2 regions of the Nonomuraea sp. NPDC048826 genome follow, and region 1 is predicted to be linked to the other one. Evidence: predicted binding sites of a transcription regulator. Region 1 holds the regulator's gene; the other holds the start of a gene.
What was found. Region 1 encodes LexA, which represses DNA repair genes until DNA is damaged. Its sites were predicted from a motif close to TCGAACANNTGTTCGA; they were not measured.

Region 1 (11,241 bases):
TCTCGGCGCGCCACGAGTCTCCGTCCGGCACCAGCCGGATGGGACGCACCGGCCGGTCCATGGCCTCCAGCGTGCCGAGGAACGGGTGGTAGGCGGGTATGTGCAGCGCCACCCCGTCCCCCGGCTCCGTCCACACGTGCAGCAGCACCTGAAGCGCCTGATTGATGTCGGTGTAGGAACGGACCAGGCCGGGATCGGGCTCCCAGCCGTAGCGGGCGGCCATCCGCTCGGCGAACGCCTCGGCGAGCGGCCCGCTCGTAGGACTGTCGAGCCACGGCGGATAGCCGAGGTCGCCCTCCGCGCGGCGGCGCAGCGCCTCGGCCACCGCGGGGGCGGTGGGCAGATCCATGTCCGCGACCCAGGCGGGGAGGACACCCGGGCCGGCCTTCGCCCACTTGAGCCCGTCGTTACGTGCTCTGAACGCTTCACCGGCGACTCTGTCACTCATCCAGACATTCTAGGAATGCCCGCTTTTCGCGATCTCGGCGGGAGTCCGTCGTACGGATCAGCGACGGCCCACGGCCTCCCACAACCAGGCCGTACGCTCGCGCCGCCCCCACGCGATCACCCCGCTCACCACGAGCAACGCGAGCGGCACCACCACCGGCCCGCCGCTCACGAACGCCTCGCTCAGCGTCGCCCCCGCCATCAGCCCGGTCAGCGCCAGCGCCGCCGCCCCGGCCAGCGCCGGCACCAGCAGCGCCACCGCCCCTGCCACCTCCAGTACCCCAACCAGCTGCCGGAACCAGTCACCCCACCCGATCGCCTCGAACGTCGACACCGAAGGCTCCGCCCCGGCGAACTTGCCCAACGCCGCCAACAGGAAGCACCCGGCCGCCACCACCTGCAACACCCACAGCCCGGCCCCCGCGAGGCGCCTCGTCTTGATCGTCTCCATGCCTTCGACGCTACGGACCCTGACCGGCTGCCGGAATGCGGCTGAATACCGGGCAATGGGGGAGCTAGATGCACTTGTACGAGAGCGCGCCGTGTGCGACGGGACCCCACGGCCGAGGCAGTCAGCTTCCTTGCGGGTGCTTCACGCAGGCGGACTGGCCTTGACGCGCCGTACCAGCTCTTCCATCGACCCCCGATGACCGTGGAGATGCTCCAGCCACCACGTGGCGCCCGCGTCGGCGTAGGCCCGGACCGACGAGCCCGGCTCGCTCACCCCGATGACCGCCACGTCGAGGTCGCCCGCGTCCGCCCGGTACCCTCGCAGCTCACCGACCTGGGCCGCCAGAGAGTCGGGCGAGAGCGCCATGCGGCCCTCCTGGTCGTCACCGGCGACGATCCAGCCGTCCCAGCGCGCGGCACGCCGGAGCGCACCCGGAGCCGTCCCGCCGACCCACACCGGCACCCGCGGCCGCTGGAGGGGCAGCGGCGCGAGCCGTACCCCCTCGACGGTGTAGCGAGCGCCCCGGTGGCGCACCTCCTCGCCCGACCAGAGCGCGTCCATCACGTCAAGCGCCTCGTCGAGCACGACCCCGCCGGGCCGAGCCGAGCCGAACGCGGTGAACTCCTGCTCCACCCCGCCCAGCCCGGCGCCCAGAATCGCCCGGCCCCCGCTCAGCCGGTCGAGCGTCGCCACCGTCTGGGCCAGCCTTTCCGGCCGATGCCTGGCCACGGCCGTCACCGCCGTGCCCAGCCTGACGCGCGAGGTCGCCTGTGCCGCCGCGGCCAGCGTCACCCACGGATCGGCCGACGGCATGCCCCAGGCGAAGGCCACGTGGTCCCACACCAGCACAGCGTCCCACCCGGCGGCTTCGGCCTCCCGGGCGAAGGTGACCAGGTGACCCGGCTCCGCGAGATCACCGAGGATCGCGACATCGATGCCGTAACGCATACCCCCACCCAAACACACGGCACCGACAGTCCCGGAAACCACGATCCCGGCCGAGGTCCTGAACGATCTCGGTCATCGCGAGAAGGTGTTCCCGGCCTCGTCCCGGGCGGTCGAGCACCATTCGCGGCACGGGCACACGAGACATCTCCGGAACTCGTCGCCTGCTGGACGATGGGGCGGGTATCAGGCGACGAGGCGCGGGACGTCCTGCGGGAGCAGAGTCAGGCCTGGGCAAGCCAGGCGTGGCACAGCCACCAGGCGTCCACCCCGCCGAACGTGGCGGACGGGTCGATCCCGGTGACCTCGGCGAAACGCTGCAGCCGGTTACGCACGGTGTTGGGATGCACGAACAGCCTCTCGGCCGCCACGTCCACGTCCCGATCGGCCTCCAGCCAGGCGCACACCGCGCGGGCCACCGGCTCGGCCCGCGCGCCGAGCGCCGTCCACGCCGGCCGGTGGTGGTCGAGCAGCACCGCGGCCAGGTCGGCCCGGTCGACCACCGCGGCGAGCGCCGGCACACGGGCGACATGTATGACTCCGGCCCGGCCCGCCGACTCGCCCGCGGTCAGCGCGGCGACCGCGAGATGCCGTACGGCGGCCAGTTCCTCGGGCTCGGCGGGGCCGGCGAGCCCGGCCACCACCCCGGCCCTGGCGACGCGACTCGACGGCGCCCGGCCGAGCACCCCCACCAGCAGCCCGTCCACGACCGCGCACAGGACCGGGGGCTGATCACGCAGCGAACGCTCCAGCCCGGCCGCGGCCTCGCCCGGCCGGGCGGCCAGGACCCACAGCCCGCCCGCAACGGGCAGTCCCGCCTCGGCGGCGGCCAGCGCGCCCGCCGAACCCCCGTCGAGCAGCCGCCGCAGGATAGCGGCCTCCCGATCCCGCGTTCTCGGGCCCTGCCCGGCCTTCGTGGCGTGGTGGGCGGCGATCAGCCTGGCCCGTACAGCCTCCGCCCAGTCGTCGTACAGTTCCCGCGCGTCCAGCAGGCGTTCGGCGCTGACCCCGGCCGCGCCCGCCACCTCCCGGGCCCGCGACCAGATAGCCCGCTCGGCCACGTGGATGGCCCCCAGCACCGCCTCGACGGGCACTCCCTGCCGGGCCCGCGTCACGGCGAGCTCCTCCACGAACGACAGCTCCGCCTCCGTCGGACCGCGCCTGGCCGCCAGCGCCCGGGTCGCTGCGACGAGCAGCGCGCGGGTGTGCCCGGCGATGTCGGCCGACGGCAGGGCGGCGACCTCTCGCACCATCGTGCGCACGCCGGCCACGACCGACGACATCAGCTCGGCGTCGCCGACGACCCGCTCGATGAGGTCGACCACGGGTGTCCAGTCGTCGCGAGAGTCCACCCCGCGATCCTGCCCTGGAGTTGTGGTGTATCACAACTCGGGGCGGCAAGACCGTGAGGAGCCCCATGGTCGGGGCTCCGATCAAGCCGTAGCCTTGGAGACCACCACAACAACCCGCCGCGCGAAGGCAGCACCACGTGTTCTCGACCAGGCGCTTGCATGCCTGACGCGGACCGGCGGCACCGGACACGCGATGACGCGGCGGTTCCACCGTCACGGCGAGTCGTAGCCCGCCGCTCGCCCCGCCCTCTGACGTAGCCAAGTTCCCAGGAGAACCCCACCCATGACCTCCTCGTGCCGGGTCGCCGTGATCGGCGCCGGAGCGGCCGGACTCGCCACCACCAAGGCCCTGCTCGACGTCGGCCTCGACGTCGTCACGTACGAGAAGGGCGATCGGCCCGGCGGGCTGTGGGCCCGCGACAACAGCAGCGGCCTGTCACCCGCCTATGCCTCCCTGCACCTCAACACCAGCAAGGGCCGCACCGAATTCGCCGACTTCCCGATGCCCGCCGAGTGGCCGGACTACCCGTCGGCCGACCACGTGGCCGGCTACCTCGCCGACTACGCGAAGACCTTCGGCCTGACCCCGCACCTGCGCTTCGGCACCACGGTGACGTCCGTGGAGCGCGAGGGGACAGGACTGCCTTGGGTCGTGACGACCGAGTCCGGAGAGTCCGGCCGTTACGACGCGGTCGTGGTCGCCAACGGTCACAACTGGGATCCCCGGATGCCCGAGCCCGGCTACCCCGGCACGTTCGACGGCACCCAGCTGCACGCCCACGACTACCGCACCCCCGAGATCTTCCGGGACCGCCGGGTGCTGGTGGTGGGCATGGGCAACTCCGCCATGGACATCGCCGTCGACGCCTCGAACGTCGCCCGCGGCCCGGTCCTGCTCTCGGCCCGCCATGGCGTGCACATCGTGCCGAAGTACCTGTTCGGCCGGCCCGCGGACGCCACCGGCGCCGCCATGTCGGCGCTGCCGTGGCGGGTGCGCCAGCGCATCGCCGAGACCCTCCTCCGGCTGGCCGTCGGCACCCCGCAGAGCTACGGACTGCCGGCGCCCTCCGGCGGCCTCTTCCAGAACCATCCCACGATCAGCGACACCATCCTGCACCGCCTCACCCACGGCGAGGTGACCGCACGGCCCGGAATCGACCGCCTCGACGGCGACCGCGTCGTCTTCACCGGCGGCACGTCCGACCGCGTGGACGTGATCGTCTGGGCCACCGGCTACCGCGTGACCATCCCCTTCCTGACCTCCCATTGGATAGGCGACGACGCGGAGCGGCTGCCGCTGTACCAGCGGGTCTTCCACCTGCAGGACCCGAGCCTGGCCTTCGTGGGACTCATGCAGTCCACAGGCGCCGCCCTGCCCGTCGTCGAGGCCCAGGCCAAGCTGGTCGCCGCCCACCTGTCCGGCCGCTACGCCCTGCCCACCCCCCTGGAGCAGCGGCGTGCCGTCGCCCGCGCCCTGCGCGCCGCCACCGAGCGGTGGGGCGGCGACCGGCGTCCCATCATGCGGATCGACTTCGACCGCTATGTCGCCGGCCTGCCCCGCGAGATGAAGGCCGGCCGCGCCCGGCTGCTGCGGGGAGCCCGGCCGTTCACCCCTGCCCGCCGTGAGGAGACCCCCGCATGAGCACGTCCCGAACCTCCTCCGGCCCCCTGGCCGGCCGCCGCCGTGACGCTCGCGGCCTGCGCGTCATCATCACCGGCGCGTCCGGCACGTTCGGCCGGGCGATCAGTGCCCGCCTGGCCGGGCTCGGCGCGCACGTCATCGGCCTGGACCTGGCCCCGCGCTCCGACGACCCGGTCGAGGTCCTGGCCTGCGACATCACCGACGACGCCGGCGTGCCCGCCGCCGTGGCCGCCGCCATCGCGAAACTCGGCGGCCTCGACCTGCTGATCAACAACGCCGGCATCGGCGGGCCGGCCCCGGCCGAGCTGCCGCCAGGCGCCGAGGTGCGCCGCCAGCTCGACATCAACCTGCTCGGCGCCTGGCGCGTCACCGCCGCCTGCGTGGACGCCCTCGTCCAGTCCCGCGGCCGGGTCGTCATGCTCTCCTCGCGGATGGCCGTCATGCAGCTCCCCCTGGCGGCCGCGTACGGCGCCTCCAAACGAGCGCTCGTCGCGTACGCCGACGCGCTGCGGATGGAGATCGGCACCCACGTCACCGTCACCTGCGTCTACCCGTCGGCGGTACGCAGCCCCATCCACGACTCGACCGCCGAAGCGGGCCTGTCTTTGGAGGGCATGAGCAGTTACGAGCCGCTGGAGGGCGTGGTCGACGCGGTGCTGCGCGCCGCGCTGGGCCGCCGCGCGCGGCGCGACCTGGCGACCACCCGCCGTGGCGCCGTCGAGCTGTTCCTGGCGCGGCACCTGCCCTCGGTCACCGACCGGATCATCGCCCGCACCCTGTCCGGCCGCGTCCGTTCCGGCGCGTTCGACGGGGCCGAGCTGGCCGCCGGCGTCGTCGCGCGCCACGCGCGAAAGCCGTGAGCACGACGCCGGGCACGCCGGCTCCTCGACGCACCGCGGAGTCGGCGCTGACGCCTCGCGCGCGGGCCGTCGACCTCGCGACCTACTCGACCGGCTCGATCGGGATGGGCGTGTGGGTCACCGTCCCGGGACTGCTCCTGCTCTACTTCCTCACCCACACGCTCGGTGTCTCGCCGTTCCTGGCCGGCCTCACCCTGCTCCTGCCGAAGATCGTCGACGTGGTCGTGCATCCGGTGCTCGGCACGCTGTCCGACCGGCAGGCGCGCCGCAGCGGGCACCGGGGTGGCCTGCTCCGCTGGGGACTGCTGCTGGGTGTGGCCATGGCCGCGATGTTCTCGGTCCCGGCCGGGCTGTCCGGGCCGGCCGCCGCGCTGTGGGTCGGCGGCTGGTTCATCGCCGGCAACCTGCTCTTCGCCTGCTTCCAGGTGCCGTACCTGACGACGCCGTCAGACCTGCGGGTCGGCTACCACGAGCGCACCCGCATCTTCATGTTCCGGATGCTCTTCCTGACCTTGGGGCTGCTCGGCGCCGGCGTCGCGGCACCAGCCCTGGTGGCGTCCGGCGAACGCGGCGACTACTCGCGGATGGCTCTGCTGCTCGCCGCCGCCATGGTCGTGTCTTGCTTCGTCGCCCTGGCGGGCGTCCGGCGGCTCGCCGACAACTGCGGCTTCCGCCTCCCCGACGGGCGCGCCCACACCGCCCTCGGCGACATCCGGATCGCCTGGCGCGACCACGACTTCCGCGCACTGGTGCTGTCCTACCTGTTCACCGGCACCACCACCCACCTCTTCCTCGCCGCCTTGCCCTTCTACACCGCGTACGTCTTCGCGGACGGCGGGCTCACCGCCGTGTTCATGGGGGCCTTCCTCGGCCCGGCCGTGGTCGCCGGGCCCATGTGGCTGCGGGTGTCACGGCGCATCGGCAAGCAGCGCGGGCTGCTGCTGTCGCAGGGCGTGTTCATCATCGGATCGCTCGTGCTGCTGCTGGGCGAGCTGCTCGGAGTCGCGGCGACCGTCGCCGTGGTCGTGGCGCTCGGCATCGCCTTCGCCGGGCTGCAGCTGTTCGCCTTCTCGATGGTCCCGGACGCTGTCGCCGCCGCCGAGGCACGCGGCACCGCCCGGGCGGGCGCCTACACCGGCGTGTGGACCGCGACCGAGGCGACGGGCACCGCCATCGGCCCCTACCTGTACTCCGCCGTCCTGGCCGTCGGCGGGTTCGTGTCCACGGCCGATGGGCACGGGGTGGCGCAGCCGGACTCCGCCCTGACCGCGCTGCTCGCGGGCTTCACCGTGGTGCCCGCCGTGCTGATGGCGACGGCCGTGTGGTTCCAGCGCCGTTACGCCCTCGACCGGCCGGCAGGCCCATGATTCCGGATCTCCTCACCGCCGAGCACCTGCTGGCGCTCGCCGGTGTGCTGCTCGGTGCGCTCGCGCAGGCTGCCACCGGCATGGGCTTCTCGCTGCTGGCGGCGCCGGTGATGGTGCTCTACCTGGGCCCACGCGACGGGGTGGCCGCGACCGTGGTCCTCGCCGTGCTCTCCTCTGTCGTGCCGCTGCTGCGCGACGGCCGCCACGCCCGGCCGGGCGAGGTGGCTCGGCTGCTGGTGCCCGCGCTGGTGTGCACTCCACTGGCCGCGCTGGCGCTGCGCGGGGTGGACACCCGCTCGCTGGCGCTGGCCGCGGGCGCCGGCGTGATCATCGCTGTGTGCGTCCTGGCCGGCGGGGTGCGCTGGAGACGGCTGCGCCGTCCCGAGGGAGCCGTGGCCATCGGCGCCGCCAGCGCCCTGCTCAACGTGGTCGGCGGGGTCGGCGGCCCGCCGATCGGCCTGTACGCGGCCAACGCGGGCTGGGAACCGGCGACCACGCGGGGCAATTTGCACGCCTTCTTCATTCTGCACAACACCGCGACGGCCCTGGTGCTCGGCATCGTGCTGCCAGGAGCGCCGGAGCTCGCGGCACTGGCCGCCGGCACGGCCTCCGGGATGCTGCTGGCGCCCCGGCTGCGGGTCGCGGCGCTACGGAGCGCCGTACTGGGCGCGTCGCTGCTGGGCGGCATCGCCCTGACCGTCGGAGCACTCTGACGCTCCTGCACGCGACAACCCGCTGCGCCGGGCAACTGGGAGCACGAAGTGCTCCTGGATGACCCCGGCGACGCGGCAGCCGGTCTCGTGGCACTCGGTTGCGTGGCACTCGGTTGCGTGGCACTCGGTTGCGTGGCACCCGGTCTCGTGGCACCCGGTTGCGTCGCCCCCGGTGTCGCGGCACCCGGTCTCGCGGCAACCAGCGAGTTACCGATCTCCCGCGTCATGGGCGACGAAGTGACACTGACCGCCAACCGAACACGGACTGATGGTGGCCGACGGGAAACGAGGCGCCGTGGCGCATTTCAGCCTGGATCCGGATTCTGGCACTCCGGCAGTGCCGATGAACCGCACCAACGTCCTGGTGTTCGGCCCGGCGGTGGCCATGACGCTGCTCGTTCGACGGGGTTCGTCTCCGGGACGGAACCTGGCGATCGCCATGGCTCCGCCGGGCGGGGCGCACCTCGGCCAGCGTGGCGGAGAAGCCGGGGGGACGAGCCGACGGGGAGGGCCTGTGCGACGAGGACCATGGCGACCGTCTTTCGGCGGCGCAACTGTTGCGGCGCGGCCGATGCGATGAGAAGTACGACTCTCAATGAGCCGACTGGACGAGAAGAACGACTCTCGTCAGGCCAACCGGAGGAGAAGCAAAGACTTTCGTCAGGCCAACCGGAGGAGATGAGGACTCTCGACGGGCCCACCGTAGGAGAGGAATAACTCTTGCCGATCCGACGAAGACAACAAACAGGACGCCCTATGGCGGGCCGACGTGTTGAGGAGGACGGTGAACGTCGGCCGACGCCGAAGGGGCGCGGTGCGGCGGGTTGGGCCGCACCGCGCGGAGCCGACTCCATACGGCGAGGTCAGTGACCCGCCTGTCCGGAGTGACTCCTGACAAAACGGCGACTCAGAGACCCCGCTGTCCAGAGCGACACCAGACAAAGTCCGGAGTAACCCCCAGACAAGCGGCGAAATCTGAGGGCTCCGCCTCTCAGGAGTGACCCTGACGATACGAGGAGATCAGAGCCCAGGACGGAGAGGTCGGAGGCGTCCGAACCAGGCGGCAGGTCAGAGACGGCGCAGGACCGCCACGACCTTTCCCAGGACGCTGGCCTCGTCGCCCGGGATGGGCTCGTAGTTGTCGTTGTGCGGCACCAGCCAGACGTGGCCGTCCTTGCGCTTGAAGGTCTTGACCGTCGCCTCGCCCTCGATCATCGCGGCCACGATGTCGCCGCTCTCGGCGACCGGCTGCTGGCGGACCACGACCCAGTCACCGTCGGCGATGGCGGCGTCGATCATCGAGTCACCGGTGACCTGCAGGAGGAAGAGCGTGCCCTCGCCGACCAACTGCTTGGGAAGCGCGAAGACGTCCTCGACGCTCTCCTCGGCGAGAATCGGACCACCGGCGGCGATGCGGCCGACGAGCGGGACGTAGGCGGCGGTGGGACGGCTGACCGGAGCCTCCTCGTCACCCCCGTCGGGATCGACCCACAGGACCGGCTCGCCCGGAAGGCGAACCTCCAACGCGCGCGGGCGATGCGGATCGCGCCTCAAATAGCCCTTGCGCTGCAGGGCCGTCAACTGGTGTGACACGCTGGACGTGCTGGTCAGCTGGACGGCCTCGCCGATCTCACGCATCGACGGTGGATAGCCGCGCTGTTGCACGGAGTCGCGGATCACCTCGAGGATCTTGCGCTGCCGGGGTGTCAGCCCCAGCGAGTCACGCCTTCGCACCGCGAGGTCACTGACCCCGTTGGCGTCATCCCGCTCGCTCATGCCTCTCCTCCTCGCCCGGCGGCTCGCCTCACCGGCGACCCTCCCGGTCCGTGGTCCTGATGTCGCACACAGCGACCGTATCGCTGTTGAAGATCATCTTCAAACAATTGTTCGAGTCTTCCTCGAAATTGTCGGCAGCGTGGTGTACAACATCGTACGGGAGTTCGATCGACATCGTGTTCGATTTGCCGATCTTTATAGGCCGTTTCGGGGGGCCGTGGCGGCGGGAGGTCAATCATGCGAACGACCAGGATCATAGGCCTGACCGGCGACGACGACCAGAGGCTCACGCTCGTCACCGAGGCGACCCGCGAGCCCGGCCACGCGTCCACATCCGGACACCCCCACCCCGAGCCGCCCCGCCAGGCCGTCCAGGCCCACCCTCTCCCACACTCCGCCCAACACGATTCTTGTTCGAATTCCGCCGAGGGTCGCCCTCTCCCCACAACCTCCGTCCAAGGCCATTCCCCTTCGAGAACTGGCGCGGCTAACGCCCGCCCGGATCCCGCTGACCGCCGTCCTTCCCCGGACTCGGCAGGGAGCAGTTTCCTGGCCCCGGTCCCTGAAGGCGCCTCCGCTGGAGAAGACGCTCCGAGAGGGCCGGCTTCCGAAAGCCGGACTTCGGGCCGAGAGGCTCCCCGAAGGCGGGCGTCGGGCGGCCAGCCTTCGGGACGGCTTGTCTCGGGGCAGCAGGCTCCCCAAAGGTGGGGTTCGGAAGGGCAGGCTTCGGAGCGGCGCGTGGCGGATCAGGAGACTCCGCGCGGGCTGGTGTCGGGAGGCCAAAGCTCGGAGCGGCACATCTCGGGGCAGCAGGCTCCCCAAAGGTGGGGTTCGGAAGGGCAGGCTTCGGAGCGACGCGTGGCGGAACAGGAGACTCCGCAAGGTCGGGCGTCGGGAGGCCAAAGCTCGGAGCGGCACATCTCGGGGCGGCAGGCTCCCCAAAGGTGGGGTTCGGAAGGGCAGGCTTCGGAGCGACGCGTGGCGGAACAGGAGACTCCGCAAGGTCGGGCGTCGGGAGGCCGGGCTTCGGAACGGCGAGTCGTGGAACGGCGGGTCGGGCGGGAGCAGGTCGGCGGACCGAGGGCGCGGCGAGCTGCTGCCGGCGAGCGCCCCCACCTCTACCTCGTCCCTCCGGCGCGCCCCACCACGGAGGCCGGGTCACTTCAGGGGGCCGGCCGGTGGGGGAGGAGTGACGGGGGTCCTGTCCGTACGGGAGAGGGCCGCCCTGTCGTCGGCCAGATCATCCAGGGTGGGGGCGACGGCCGGGGTCCGGGATCGCGTGAGACGGCGAGCGAGCGACGGCGTGGGCCGGGCGCTCGCGGAAGACGCCTGACGGACGACGGCCCCCTGCGTGGTGTCAGCCCCGGCACGGGAGCGGGACCGCGTGGCGGAGACGCGCCCCGTGCCGGCGTCGGATTCCCAGGTGCCGAAGGACTCCGCGTGGAGGCTGGGGCCGAGGGTGGCCTGGGTGGGGCGTCGGCGCGACAGGAAGCCACGGCACCGAGCGGTGAGGACGGGAGCCCGTCGTCCTTCCTGGCCAGGGTGCGGGGACTGAGGCGGGACGGGTTGTCGTTGACGTCCAAGGGGCGCGGGCGTACGCGTGAAGGTGATCGCACGCAGGTGGGGCCGCCGCAGACAGATCCGGCGCGCACAGGGCTGACGCAGGCAGGACGCGCACAGACGGAGTC
Region 2 (11,241 bases), 770 kb from region 1:
TCACGCCCGGCCCGCGCAGGCGGGCCTCATCTGGGTGCCGTCCTGCACTGACAAGAAGACCTATGACTCCAGCCCGTGCGGCGGGTGGCGGCTGATCGCCCCGGGCGGTGGCCTGACCACCGCCAAGGAGATCGCTCTCACCAGCGTCGACGGGCGTGGCCGGAGCACCGGCGACAGCGCCCCCGTCGCCATCAGCGCCGACGGCCGGACCATCGCCCACCAGCGTCGGGGTGACCACCGCCTGGTCGTGTGGCACCTCCCCAGCGGGCGCCGCACCACCCTGCCGAAATCCCTGCTGCCCAAGGGCGCCGGCACCGCACTGGTCAACCTCTTCCTGTCGCCCGCCGGAGACCGCGTGCTCGTCGATCACGGCGACAGTGACGGCCGGGTGCCCACCAAGCTCTACACCCTCGCCACCGGTGAGACCGTCAGCCTGCGCGGTGCCGACTACCCCGTCGGCTTCAGCCCGGATGGCCGGCGGGTGCTCGCCGAGCGCGACACCGCCGACGGCACCAGAGCGCTCATCGCGTACCGGCTCGACGGCACCTCGGCCAGGCGCACGCCGCCGCAGGTCGTCGCCAACGCGCGGGCCACGGCGCTGGCCGCCGACGGACGGACTGTCGCGGCGGTCGTCTCGGGCCTCCCTGCGAGCGGCGAACCTCCCAGGCTGCACCTGTACGACCTGGAGACAGGAGAGTTGTCGGCGGGGGTCGATCTTGACCTCGCTCCCGGCGACAGTCCGTACTTTGCCCGATGGCGCGAGGACGGCAAGCTCACGATGCACCTGAATGAGAGCGGCGAAGACGAGCCGGCGGTGATACGGGTGCTCACCGCCGACCCCGAGACCGGCGCCGTCAAGCGGACCGCACGCTACGCGGTCGGCGCGAACCACTACCAGTACCACGTGGCGGGAGAGTGACATGAAGATCATCCTGGTGGCCGCGGCCCTGCTGGCGATGCCCCTGGCGGCCCCGGCTCAGGCTCAGGCCGAGCCGCATCACGACGCCATCCGCTACGCCTCCATCAAGAGCTGCGCCGGCAGCGCCGGAAGAGGGCCCTGCGGGCCGTGGCGGCTGACGATGCACAGTGGCGAGCAGCGCACCCTGCCCGACGCGCAGACCGTCTCCCTCATGCCCGACGGCGCGACCTACCCCTACCTGCCCGCGCCGGTCGCGGTCAGCGGCGACGGCACGACGGTGGCCTACTTCGTCAAGAAGTCCCGCCGGATCGCGGTCCGCACGCTCGGTGGCGGCGTCACGCTGCTGCCCGCCAACGCCACGCCCAAAGAAGCGCAGCACGTGGTCGAGCTCGTCCTGTCCAACAACGGCGACCGGCTCGCCATCAAGATCGGCTACGAGACCGGCTACGAGGCTCACAAGGAGGTGCGGATCTTCGACACCTCCGACGGCAGCCGCGTCGGCACGATCCCGCGCGGCGAGGCCATGCTGGACTTCAGCGCCGACGGCGGCGAGGTCATCAGCACCGTCGAGGCCGGCGGGTCCGTGATCGATCTGGTGGTTCGCGCCGACACCGGCGAGCGGCTCTCCCGCGCCACCCCGCCGCAGCTCGTCGTGGCCGGCATGCCGCTCGCCCTGGCCGCGGACGGGCGCACCGTCGCCGGGTTCATCCCGCGCAAGTCCCAGCTCCTGCTGTACGACGTCGAGAGCGACCAGGTACTCCGCCGGGTCCCGGTCAAGCTGCCGAAAGGCGACCTGAGCGCCATCGACTGGACCGGCGACCAGCAGATCACGCTCCACCTGCTCGACGGCAAGCGGATGACCGTCGTCGAGATCGACTCCGAGACCGGCACGGTCAAGGTCAGGGACCGCTACCGGCTGCCGAAGGACGCGCAGTCGTTCGCCGCCTGCGGCGGCTGAGCCTCTACCCTCGGGGGCGTGGAGGCTCACTCGACCAAGGCGATGGCGGCCAGGGCCGTCGACCTGTGCGTCGCCCTGCTGTACGAGGAAGCGACGGCGGAGTCGGCGGCCCGGGTGCTGCGCGCCCACGGGGAGCGGGGGCCGATCGAGCTCACCGGGTCCGACCTGCGGGCGATGCGCGAGACGGCCGGCCGGCTCGTCGAGGTCCTCGCCGCGCCCGACGCGGCCTCGGCGGCGGCCCTGCTCAACGACCTCCTGGAGAGCGCCGCCGGGCCGCCCCGCCTCACCAGCCACGACGGCACGACCGGCTGGCACCTGCACGTCGACGGCCATGACGACGCGCCCTGGGCCGACTGGTTCCAGGCGTCGTCGGCGATGGCCTTCGCCGTGCTCCTGGCCGACCACCAGCGGATCCCCGGCGGCCTGTGCGCGTCGCCGACCTGCCGCCGGCCCTTCCTGCACGCGGGCGGCGGCAGCCCCCGCCGCTACTGCAGCCCCCGCTGCGCGACCCGCGAACGGGTGGCGGCCTACCGCTCCACCCGTCCTGCCTGATCATCTTCGACGACCACGGGTCCTTCCTGATGTCGTTCCTCCGGCCGCCGGGGGAGCGACAGCAGACCGTACGCCGCGACGGCCAGCAGCTGGACCCCGGCGCCCGCCAGCAGCGCGACCGCGGGGGAGTGCGCCGCCAGTGGTCCCGCCAGGGCCGAGCCCGCCGCGAACGAGGTGATCTTCAAACTCGCCCCGGTCGTGAACACCTGGCTGCGCAGCCGCTCCGGCGCCTCCCGATGGCGCACCGCGAACAGCGCCGTGAGCTGCGGCCCCTCGCCCACCCCCGCCACGACCGCGGCCGCCACCGCCACCGCGAACGACCCGGCCAGCGCCGCCAGCGCGGTCCCCGCCCCGATCAGCAGGGTGGACACGACCAGCACCGTGTCCCAGCGCCACCGGGTCCCGGCCCGCGCGACCACGGCGTTGGCCGCCAGCGCGGCCCCGGCCGTCACCGCCAGCAGCAGCGCACCGTACCCGGCGTCGCCCGCGAGCCGCAGGCCCAGCAGCGGCGCGGTGACGACCAGCATGGCCACCCCGGCCATCGAGATCATGGACGCCACGGTGGCCCGCCGCAGCGACCGGTTCCGGACGATGGCACGGAAACCGGCGGCGATCTCGGCACGCACCGCGCCCGCCTGCTCGCGTCTCTCCCGCCGGCGCGGCAGCACCCAGGCCGCGGGCAGGGCGGCCACCAGCAGCGCCACGCTCGCCGCGACCGCCGCCTGCCCGCTGACGACGGCGGCGATCAGCCCGGCCAGCGCGGGCCCGGCCAGCCCCGCCACGTTGTAGCTCATCGCGTCCAGCGCGTTCGCCCGGGGCAGCCGGCCGTCCGGCACGACCAGCGGGAGTTGCGCGGTCCACCCGCCGTTCAGCGAGGGACCGAGCAGCCCGGTCAGCACGGCCACCCCGATCAGCGCCGCGTCCGGCAGCCGCCCGAGCCCGGCCAGCACGACGAGCAGGCCCGCGCCGTACCCGGCCAGGCACCAGCCCAGCACCCGGCCCGGCCGCCGCGTCCGGTCCAGCAGCACGCCGAGCAGCGGCCCGCCGACCGCCGCCGACACGGTCAGCCCCGCCAGCAGCGCCGACGCGAGCACCGGCGACCCGGTCACGGCCAGCCCGGCGACCAGCAGCGCGGGCCCGGACATCTCGTCGCCGGTGCGGGAGGCCAGAGCGCCGATCATGTAACGCGTCAGCACCCTGGAGACGTTACACCCCCGCCGGGCGCGGGCCCGGACCGGTCAGGCCGCGCTGGTGATCACCGCGAACCGCGCGCCTGGAAGTAGACGATCCAGCGGGCTGCCCGTTCCTTCCCACCCGGTGCCCACCGCGAAGCGGCGCATAGTCGAAAGCTTGTTTGAACGATCGCGTACACTCGGCCTCATGGCGGCTGTTTACCAAGCATCTCTGCTCAGCATGGACGAGGAGCTCGCCGTCGGGCCGCTCGGCCCGGCGGTCCGCCGCACCGTCCTCGACCGGGGCGCCTGGCTCGACGTGCGGCCGGGCTGGCTGTCGGGCGCCGACGAGCTGTTCGAGCGGCTGGCCGAGTCGGTGCCGTGGAAGGCCGAGCGGCGCAAGATGTACGACCGCGTCGTCGACGTGCCCCGGCTGCTGAAGTTCTACGAGGAGGGCGAGACGCTGCCCCACCCGGTGCTCGCCGAGGCCAGGCGCGCACTCGACGAGCACTACGCCGAGGAGCTGGGCGAGCCGTTCGCCACCGCCGGGCTGTGCTACTACCGCGACGGCCGCGACAGCGTGGCCTGGCACGGCGACACCATCGGCCGGGGCAGCACCCACGACACGATGGTGGCCATCCTGTCCGTCGGCTACGCCCGGCCGCTGCTGCTCCGCCCGCGCGGCGGCGGCCCATCGCTCCGCTACGACCTCGGCCACGGCGACCTCGTCGTGATGGGCGGCAGCTGCCAGCGCACCTGGGAGCACGCCGTGCCCAAGACCACCCGCCCGGCGGGCCCGCGCATCAGCGTCCAGTTCCGCCCCCGCGGCGTCCGCTGAGGCCGCCGCTCGCGCGGCAGGCGTCACGCCAGACGGGTCACCGGCCCAGGGTGAGCCGGGCGACGCGGCCCTGCTCGCCCGCCGCCCAGCACGACAGGTCCCCAGTGCACGCCACCGTGTCGAAGGACCCGGTGTCGAACGTCCGCCAGGTCCGCCCGCCGTCATAGGTGACGTCGCTCCCGGTCGGCCCCACCGCGATCGCCGCGAACGGCAGGTAGGGCAACCACGTCACCCCCGACCGGTACGCGGGCGGGGGCACGGCGGACCGCTGCCAGGTGGCGCCGCCGTCGCGGGTCACCGCGGCCGCGTCCGGCGACGGCAGGCCGGGCTGGAAGTCGCCGCCCACCGCGATCCCGTGCAGCCGGTCGCGGAAGGCCAGCGCGAACACCCCGCGGGCCGGGTCGCCCGCCGGGATGGTCGTGTCGGCCACGGTCCAGGTGCGCCCGCGGTCACGCGAGTGGAACACCCGCGCCCGCTCCGCCCCGCCGGCGGCCAGCCACACGTCCCGCGAACCGGCCGTGACCAGGCACTGCCCGCTCGCCGCGAACCCCGCCTCGCCCGGCAGCGCCTCGGGCATCCCGTCGGAGGGCAGCACGCGCCAGCTCCGCCCGCCGTCCTCGGTCGCCAGGATCCGGAATCTGCCGTCGACCGGGTCGCTCATCGCCAGCCCGTGCCGCCGGTCGAAGAAGGCCAGGCAGTCGTAGAAGGCCCGCGGCTCGTCGTTCCGGTACGTCTCGGCCCACGTCCGCCCGCCGTCGTCCGTACGGTAGACCCGCGAGTCGGTGCCCTCGCCGATGGACAGCGCCACGGCCCGGCGCGCGTCGAACGCCTCCACGTCCCTGAACTGCAGCGCCTCGGTGCCGGGCGGGGAGACGTTCTGCCAGCTCCGCCCGCCGTCGACGGTCCGCAGCACGGTTCCCGCGGACCCGGACGCCCACGCCACCTGCCGGCTCACCGGCGACAGCCCGCGCAGCCGCGCGGTCACCCCGGTCTCCTGCGGCTCCCACCGCGGCCCGGTGACGGCCTGGGCCTGGACGGGGGTGACGGCGAGCACACAGGCCGCCGCGGTCAGGGCGCCTAACGCGATACGAAGCCTCATGCCGCGCAACCTAACTCAATCGATCAAAGTCGTCCACAATCCAGGTCAGAACGGCGCCCCGCCAGGGAACAACAAGAAACCCCGGCCGCGCGACACGCGGACCGGGGCTCGGTCTCCGCTCGACCAGGACAGACCTGGCCGGCTGTGGAGCCTGGTGGACGATACTGGGATTGAACCAGTGACCTCTTCCGTGTCAGGGAAGCGCTCTCCCGCTGAGCTAATCGTCCTTGGAGGTGGAGACGGGATTTGAACCCGCGTGCACGGCTTTGCAGGCCGCTGCCTCGCCTCTCGGCCACTCCACCGGGGCGACCTCTCCGAGCGGAAGACGGGATTCGAACCCGCGACCCTCACCTTGGCAAGGTGATGCTCTACCCCTGAGCCACTTCCGCGTTGCCCGACTACTGTAGCGAATTTCGCGCCGCCCCGCCTCACCCGCGCAGCTGGCGGGCGACGGTCCGCTCGGTGGCCGGCATGGTGAGGAAGATCTCCAGGATGCGGGTCAGGCGGTGGACCTCGATGCGATGGAAGGCGGGGCCGTCGGAACGGGCCAGCAGGAGCGTGAGGGCGAGCGGCGGCAGCGGGGCGTGGATGACGTGCAGGCCGCCCTCCAGCGTGGTGGCCGCGGGCCGGGCCGGGGCCGGCTCGGGCAGCGGCACGTCCTGCGGGGCGCGCCAGCTCGCGTAGACGACGCCGCCGGTGCCGGCGGTCGCCGCCCAGTCGGCGCTGAACAGCACCGGCAGCGAGTCGACCAGCGTGGTCAGGCCGCGGTCGCCCGCCGTCGTGACGTACTTGAGGATCTCCAGCTCGGGGTAGGTGCCGGCGGCCTCGCGGGTGGGCCAGACGCCCTCGACGGCGACGCCGGGCACGCTCCGCAGGCGTTCGCGCAGCGTCTCGGAGGTCGTGCCCTCGGGGCAGAACACGGTGAAGTCGTCGACCGCCCGGCCGTCGCCCCGCTCCAGGACGATCATCTGGGTGATGTCGGCCCCGGCGTCGCCGAGCGCCTGGGTGAGCCGCGCCAGCGAGCCCGGCCGGTCGGGCAGCGCGACGCGTACGCGTAGCAGCATCAGGTCCCCTCTTCCCCGCACGTCGGGGTCAGCGTATCGGGCGAATACCGCTTCACGGCGGACGTGCGCTACCAGAACTGTCGGTAGTACTCCCGTCCCGGCTTCAGGGCCCCGTTGATTGGGGGTCTCTCACTACGACCATTGTGTTCATGAGATATCAAATCGACACTGATGGTGAAAGTCAGTGCGTGTGGGCGAGGGAGAGAATCTCGGACGAGCTGTTCACCGAGGCGTTCCCAGCCGATGGCAGCCCAGCCATTTCGCCGGGTCTGCCCTGGTGGGCACCCCAGCATCTCCTGGGGCCCGACCAGCTCGGTCAGGGGCGTCCCCGTCATCTAGGTGCCCGCACGGCTGGATCGGATGCCGGAACTTCGTCACGAAGACCAAATGAGCGGGAAGCACCCAACGCAGTGCCTGCCTGTTCTGATATAGCCGTACTCGGCCATAACCTAACTGTATGATGATCAGGTGCAGTTGCGGTACAACTACCGGATCGACCCGACCCCCGCCCAGCGGATCGCGCTGGGCCGGGCGTTCGGGTGCGCCCGGACGGTGTATAACGATGCACTGCGCATGCGTAACGACGCCCATGAGAACGGGTTGCCGTTCGTGAGCGACGCCGAGCTGTCGCGCCAGGTCATCACCGAGGCGAAGAAACACCCCGATCGGGCGTGGCTGGGCGAGGTGTCAGCCGTGGTGCTGCAGCAGGCGCTCGCCGACTGCACGACGGCGTTCCGCAACTTCTTCGCATCGGTGTCGGGCAAGCGCAGGGGACCGAAACTCGCCCCGCCCCGGTGGCGGTCTCGTAAGGACAACCGGCAGGCGATCCGGTTCACCAGGAATGCCCGGTTCAAGGTGAGCCAGAACGGGAAACTCGTCCTGCCGAAGATCGGCGAGGTCGCGGTGCGCTGGTCACGGGCACTGCCTGCCGGCCCGTCCTCGGTCACGGTCATCAAGGACGCGGCGGGTCGGTATTTCGCGAGCTTCGTGGTCGAGGTCACCGCGCAACCGCTGATCGCCGTCGAAGCCGAGACCGGGATCGACCTCGGGCTCGGGCATTTCGCCGTCCTGCCGGACGGAACGAAGATCGATTCTCCGCGTTTTCTCCGCCGGGCGGAGAAACGACTGAAGAAAGCTCAACGCGCCCTGTCCCGGAAAGAGAAGGGCAGCAAGAACCGCGGCAAGGCCCGACACAAGGTCGCCCGCGCGCACGCGCGGGTCGCCGACGCCCGCCGTGAGTTCCACTACCGGCTTTCCACGCAGATCATCCGCGACAACCAAGCGGTGTTCGTGGAGGACCTGGCGGTGGGCGCACTGGCGCGCACGAGGCTGGCCAAGAGTGTGCACGATGCCGGGTGGTCGGCGTTCGTGAACATGCTGGAGTATAAAGCGAAGCTGTACGGCAGGACATTCGCCAAGGTCAGCCGATGGTTTCCATCCTCCAAGCTGTGTTCGGCCTGTGGAGTCGTAGCCGAGCCGATGCCTTTGCATGTCCGCGAATGGACCTGCGTGTGTGGCGTGGTTCACGACCGTGACATCAATGCTGCGATCAACATCCTGGCCGCCGGACGGGCGGACAGGTCAAACGCCTGTGGAGGGCCGGTCAGACCATCCTTCGGGATGGCGCAGCCTCGAGAAGCAGGAAGCCACAGCAGTGCCGCCGCGTGAAGGGGCGGCACAGGCCAGAATCTCCGGGCTTCAGCTTCAGCCAGGAGAGCGCGTCAAAACTGAGCGGATGAAGATTGGGCCGATCGAGGTGTGGCCGCCGGTGGTGCTGGCGCCGATGGCGGGCATCACGAACGCGCCGTTCCGGGTGCTCTGCAGGGAGCAGGGCGACGGGCTGTTCGTGTGCGAGATGATCACTTCGCGGGCCCTGGCGGAGCGGAACGTCAAGACCATGAAGATGATCCGCTTCGCCGAGTCGGAGCGCCCCAGGAGCCTGCAGTTGTACGGGGTCGACCCGCAGACCGTGGGCCGGGCGGTCAAGATGGTCGCCGAGGAGGATCTGGCCGACCACGTCGACCTCAACTTCGGCTGCCCCGTGCCCAAGGTCACCAGGCGTGGCGGCGGCTCCGCACTCCCGTACAAACGCAACCTGCTGCGGCGTATCCTGCGTGAGGCGGTGGCGAACGCGGGCGCGCTGCCCGTCACCATGAAGATGCGGATGGGCATCGACGACGACCACCTCACCTACCTCGACGCGGGCCGCATCGCGGCCGAGGAGGGCGTGGCGGCGGTGGCGCTGCACGCGCGCACCGCGCGCCAGCACTACGGCGGGACCGCCGACTGGGACGCGATCGCCCGGCTCAAGGAGGCGGTGCCGGAGATCCCGGTGCTGGGCAACGGCGACATCTGGAGCGCCGACGACGCGCTGCGCATGGTCGCGCGCACCGGATGCGACGGCGTGGTCGTGGGCCGCGGCTGCCTGGGCCGGCCGTGGCTGTTCGGCGACCTGGCGAACGCGTTCGCCGGCAGCTCCGAGCGGCTGCGGCCGTCACTCGGCGAGGTGGCCGCGATGATGGCCAGGCACGCCGGGCTGATGGTCGAGACGTTCGACACCGAGCGGTACGCGATCGCCGACTTTCGCAAGCACATCGGCTGGTACCTCAAGGGCTTCGCGGTGGGCGCGGAGTCGCGTCGCCGGGTGACGACCGCCGGGTCGCTCGACGAGCTGCGGGAGGCGCTGGCGGAGCTTGACCCGGTGCAGCCGTGGCCGGCCAACACCGACACGCCGCGCGGCAAGTCCGGCGAGCGCGAGAAGGTGCACCTGCCGCAGGGCTGGCTGGACGACCCGTGGGACACCGTCGTCCCGGAGGACGCCGAGTCGGACGTCTCGGGAGGTTAGCGCGGCTCTCGTACGATGTGGGCCATGATTCCGATGCTCTTACTGGCCGCGGCGGTGGCCATCCCCAACGGGTTCATGCTGTACGAGAAGGCCGCCGCCAAGAAGGATGACAATCCCGAGCACAGCTGGGAGGTGACCGGGAGGACCTCCGCGAGGCTGGTGGTCAACCCGTGCGACCGGTCCACGCTGGCCCGGTCCGGCCGCAAGGCGGCGAAGACCCTGATCTACACCGCGGTGCCCGACTACTCCAAGTCCGAGCAGGTCATCCTCTACACCTCCAGGGCCGGTGCCAAGAAGGCGATGCGCGACGTCCGGGCCGCGGTCCGCGCGTGCGGCACCAAGGGCTACCGGTTCTCGGCCAAGCGCGTGAAGCTCGGCGACGAGTCCCTGGCGGTCATCGGCCAGGCCTACCGGGGCAGGAAGCCGGCCATCGGCGGCGAGCGCGCCATCGTGACGCGGCGGGCCAACGCGCTGGTGATCTACACGGTCGCGGGGGAGTGGGGGCCGCCCGCGAACGCGGACTTCAAGATGCAGATCAAGGACAGCAAGAAGATGCTGGGCAAGATCTGCAAGATCGCCGCCTGCTGACCAGGGTCGAATCCCCAAATGTCACGATCTTGGGACATTGTCATGACGAGACATCGACCATCGTGACGCCATGATGAACGTAATAGACGTGTGCCGGGATGCCCTTGCCAGTCCATTCCGGCACACGGCTTTTTCTTTCCCCCGTCGGGTGCCGGGGCTGCTCATCGCGGGGGCCAGCCCGGACCCCGGCAGATGGGACTCTTCCGAAAAGCCGCTGAATCACGCCGGACATATTCCCTTAACAACGGAAATGTACGGTCGATCGGCGAGCGGAAGGGGCAGGCAATGGAGATCGTGGTCGACGACCTCACCGGTGAGGACATCGCCAAGTTCCTGGAGGAACACGTCCAGGAGATGCTGTCGACCACGCCGCCCGAGAGCAAGCACGCCCTCGACCTCGACGGCCTGCGCCGCCCCGAGATCACCTTCTGGTCGGTCTGGGACGACGGCGCACTGGTCGGCTGCGGGGCGATCAAGCGGCTCGACGCGGAGCACGCCGAGCTCAAGTCGATGCGCACCTCCACGGCCCGCAAGCGCGGCGGGGTGGCGTCCTTCCTGCTGGACCACATCCTCGCCGAGGCCGGTCGGATGGGGGTGCGCCGGATCAGCCTGGAGACCGGCTCGGGCGAGTTCTACCTGCCCGCCAGAAAGCTCTACGAGAAGTTCGGGTTCGCCTACTGCGAGCCGTTCGCCGACTACCGGCCCGACCCGAACAGCGTGTTCATGACCCGCGCGGTCTAGTCCTCGTCCTAGTCCTCGTTCAGCGGCCGGGCCGAGAGCAGCGGCCCCCGCCCGGCCGCGGGCGACTCCAGCCAGAAGAACCGGTAGTCGCCGGGCGGCAGCGCGGGGGCGCCCGGCGGCGCCGGGATCACGTCCTGCCCCACCTGGGCGGCCCCGTCGCGCACGCGGCCCACGCCGTGCGCCACCCTCCCGGTGCCGAGTGCGGTGATCATCCGGCGGCGGCGCCGTCGCTCGCGCCAGCGCGGCACCCCGTGGATCAGCACGACCGCCACGGCCTGCCAGCCCCAGACGATCATGATCAGGCCCATCGCCGCGAGCGCCCCGAGAAGCCCCCGCCCGTCGCCCAGGAAGTCATCCCGCGCTCCCAGCCAGCCGAAGAAGCCCTCCGTCGCGACCAGGAAGACCAGGAAGATCCACGCCACGTAGGGCGGCCGCACCCGGGGGCCGATGATCAGCGCCCGCTGC

Region 2: ACGFI7_RS09905 (alpha-ketoglutarate-dependent dioxygenase AlkB) is a predicted target of LexA. The motif match lies at 3,772-3,787, and genes of this name have one in related genera.

The regions. Positions count from the first base shown of each region.
Region 1 covers NZ_JBICUQ010000002.1:152,009-163,249, forward strand. Annotated here, with positions in the region: gene ACGFI7_RS06425 (MalY/PatB family protein) at 1-448, opposite strand, end outside; gene ACGFI7_RS06430 (DoxX family protein) at 506-898, opposite strand; gene ACGFI7_RS06435 (LLM class flavin-dependent oxidoreductase) at 1,040-1,846, opposite strand; gene ACGFI7_RS06440 (helix-turn-helix domain-containing protein) at 2,068-3,195, opposite strand; gene ACGFI7_RS06445 (flavin-containing monooxygenase) at 3,479-4,837, shown strand; gene ACGFI7_RS06450 (SDR family NAD(P)-dependent oxidoreductase) at 4,834-5,697, shown strand; gene ACGFI7_RS06455 (MFS transporter) at 5,694-7,064, shown strand; gene ACGFI7_RS06460 (TSUP family transporter) at 7,061-7,777, shown strand; gene lexA (transcriptional repressor LexA) at 8,846-9,553, opposite strand.
Region 2 covers NZ_JBICUQ010000002.1:925,850-937,090, forward strand. Annotated here, with positions in the region: gene ACGFI7_RS09885 (hypothetical protein) at 1-919, shown strand, start outside; gene ACGFI7_RS09890 (hypothetical protein) at 921-1,877, shown strand; gene ACGFI7_RS09895 (CGNR zinc finger domain-containing protein) at 1,896-2,429, shown strand; gene ACGFI7_RS09900 (MFS transporter) at 2,405-3,625, opposite strand; gene ACGFI7_RS09905 (alpha-ketoglutarate-dependent dioxygenase AlkB) at 3,810-4,439, shown strand; gene ACGFI7_RS09910 (WD40/YVTN/BNR-like repeat-containing protein) at 4,477-5,538, opposite strand; tRNA gene ACGFI7_RS09915 (tRNA-Val) at 5,691-5,765, opposite strand; tRNA gene ACGFI7_RS09920 (tRNA-Cys) at 5,767-5,840, opposite strand; tRNA gene ACGFI7_RS09925 (tRNA-Gly) at 5,856-5,927, opposite strand; gene ACGFI7_RS09930 (ACT domain-containing protein) at 5,967-6,602, opposite strand; gene ACGFI7_RS09935 (RNA-guided endonuclease InsQ/TnpB family protein) at 7,071-8,270, shown strand; gene dusB (tRNA dihydrouridine synthase DusB) at 8,338-9,447, shown strand; gene ACGFI7_RS09945 (hypothetical protein) at 9,472-10,035, shown strand; gene ACGFI7_RS09950 (GNAT family N-acetyltransferase) at 10,321-10,776, shown strand; gene ACGFI7_RS09955 (hypothetical protein) at 10,785-11,241, opposite strand, start outside.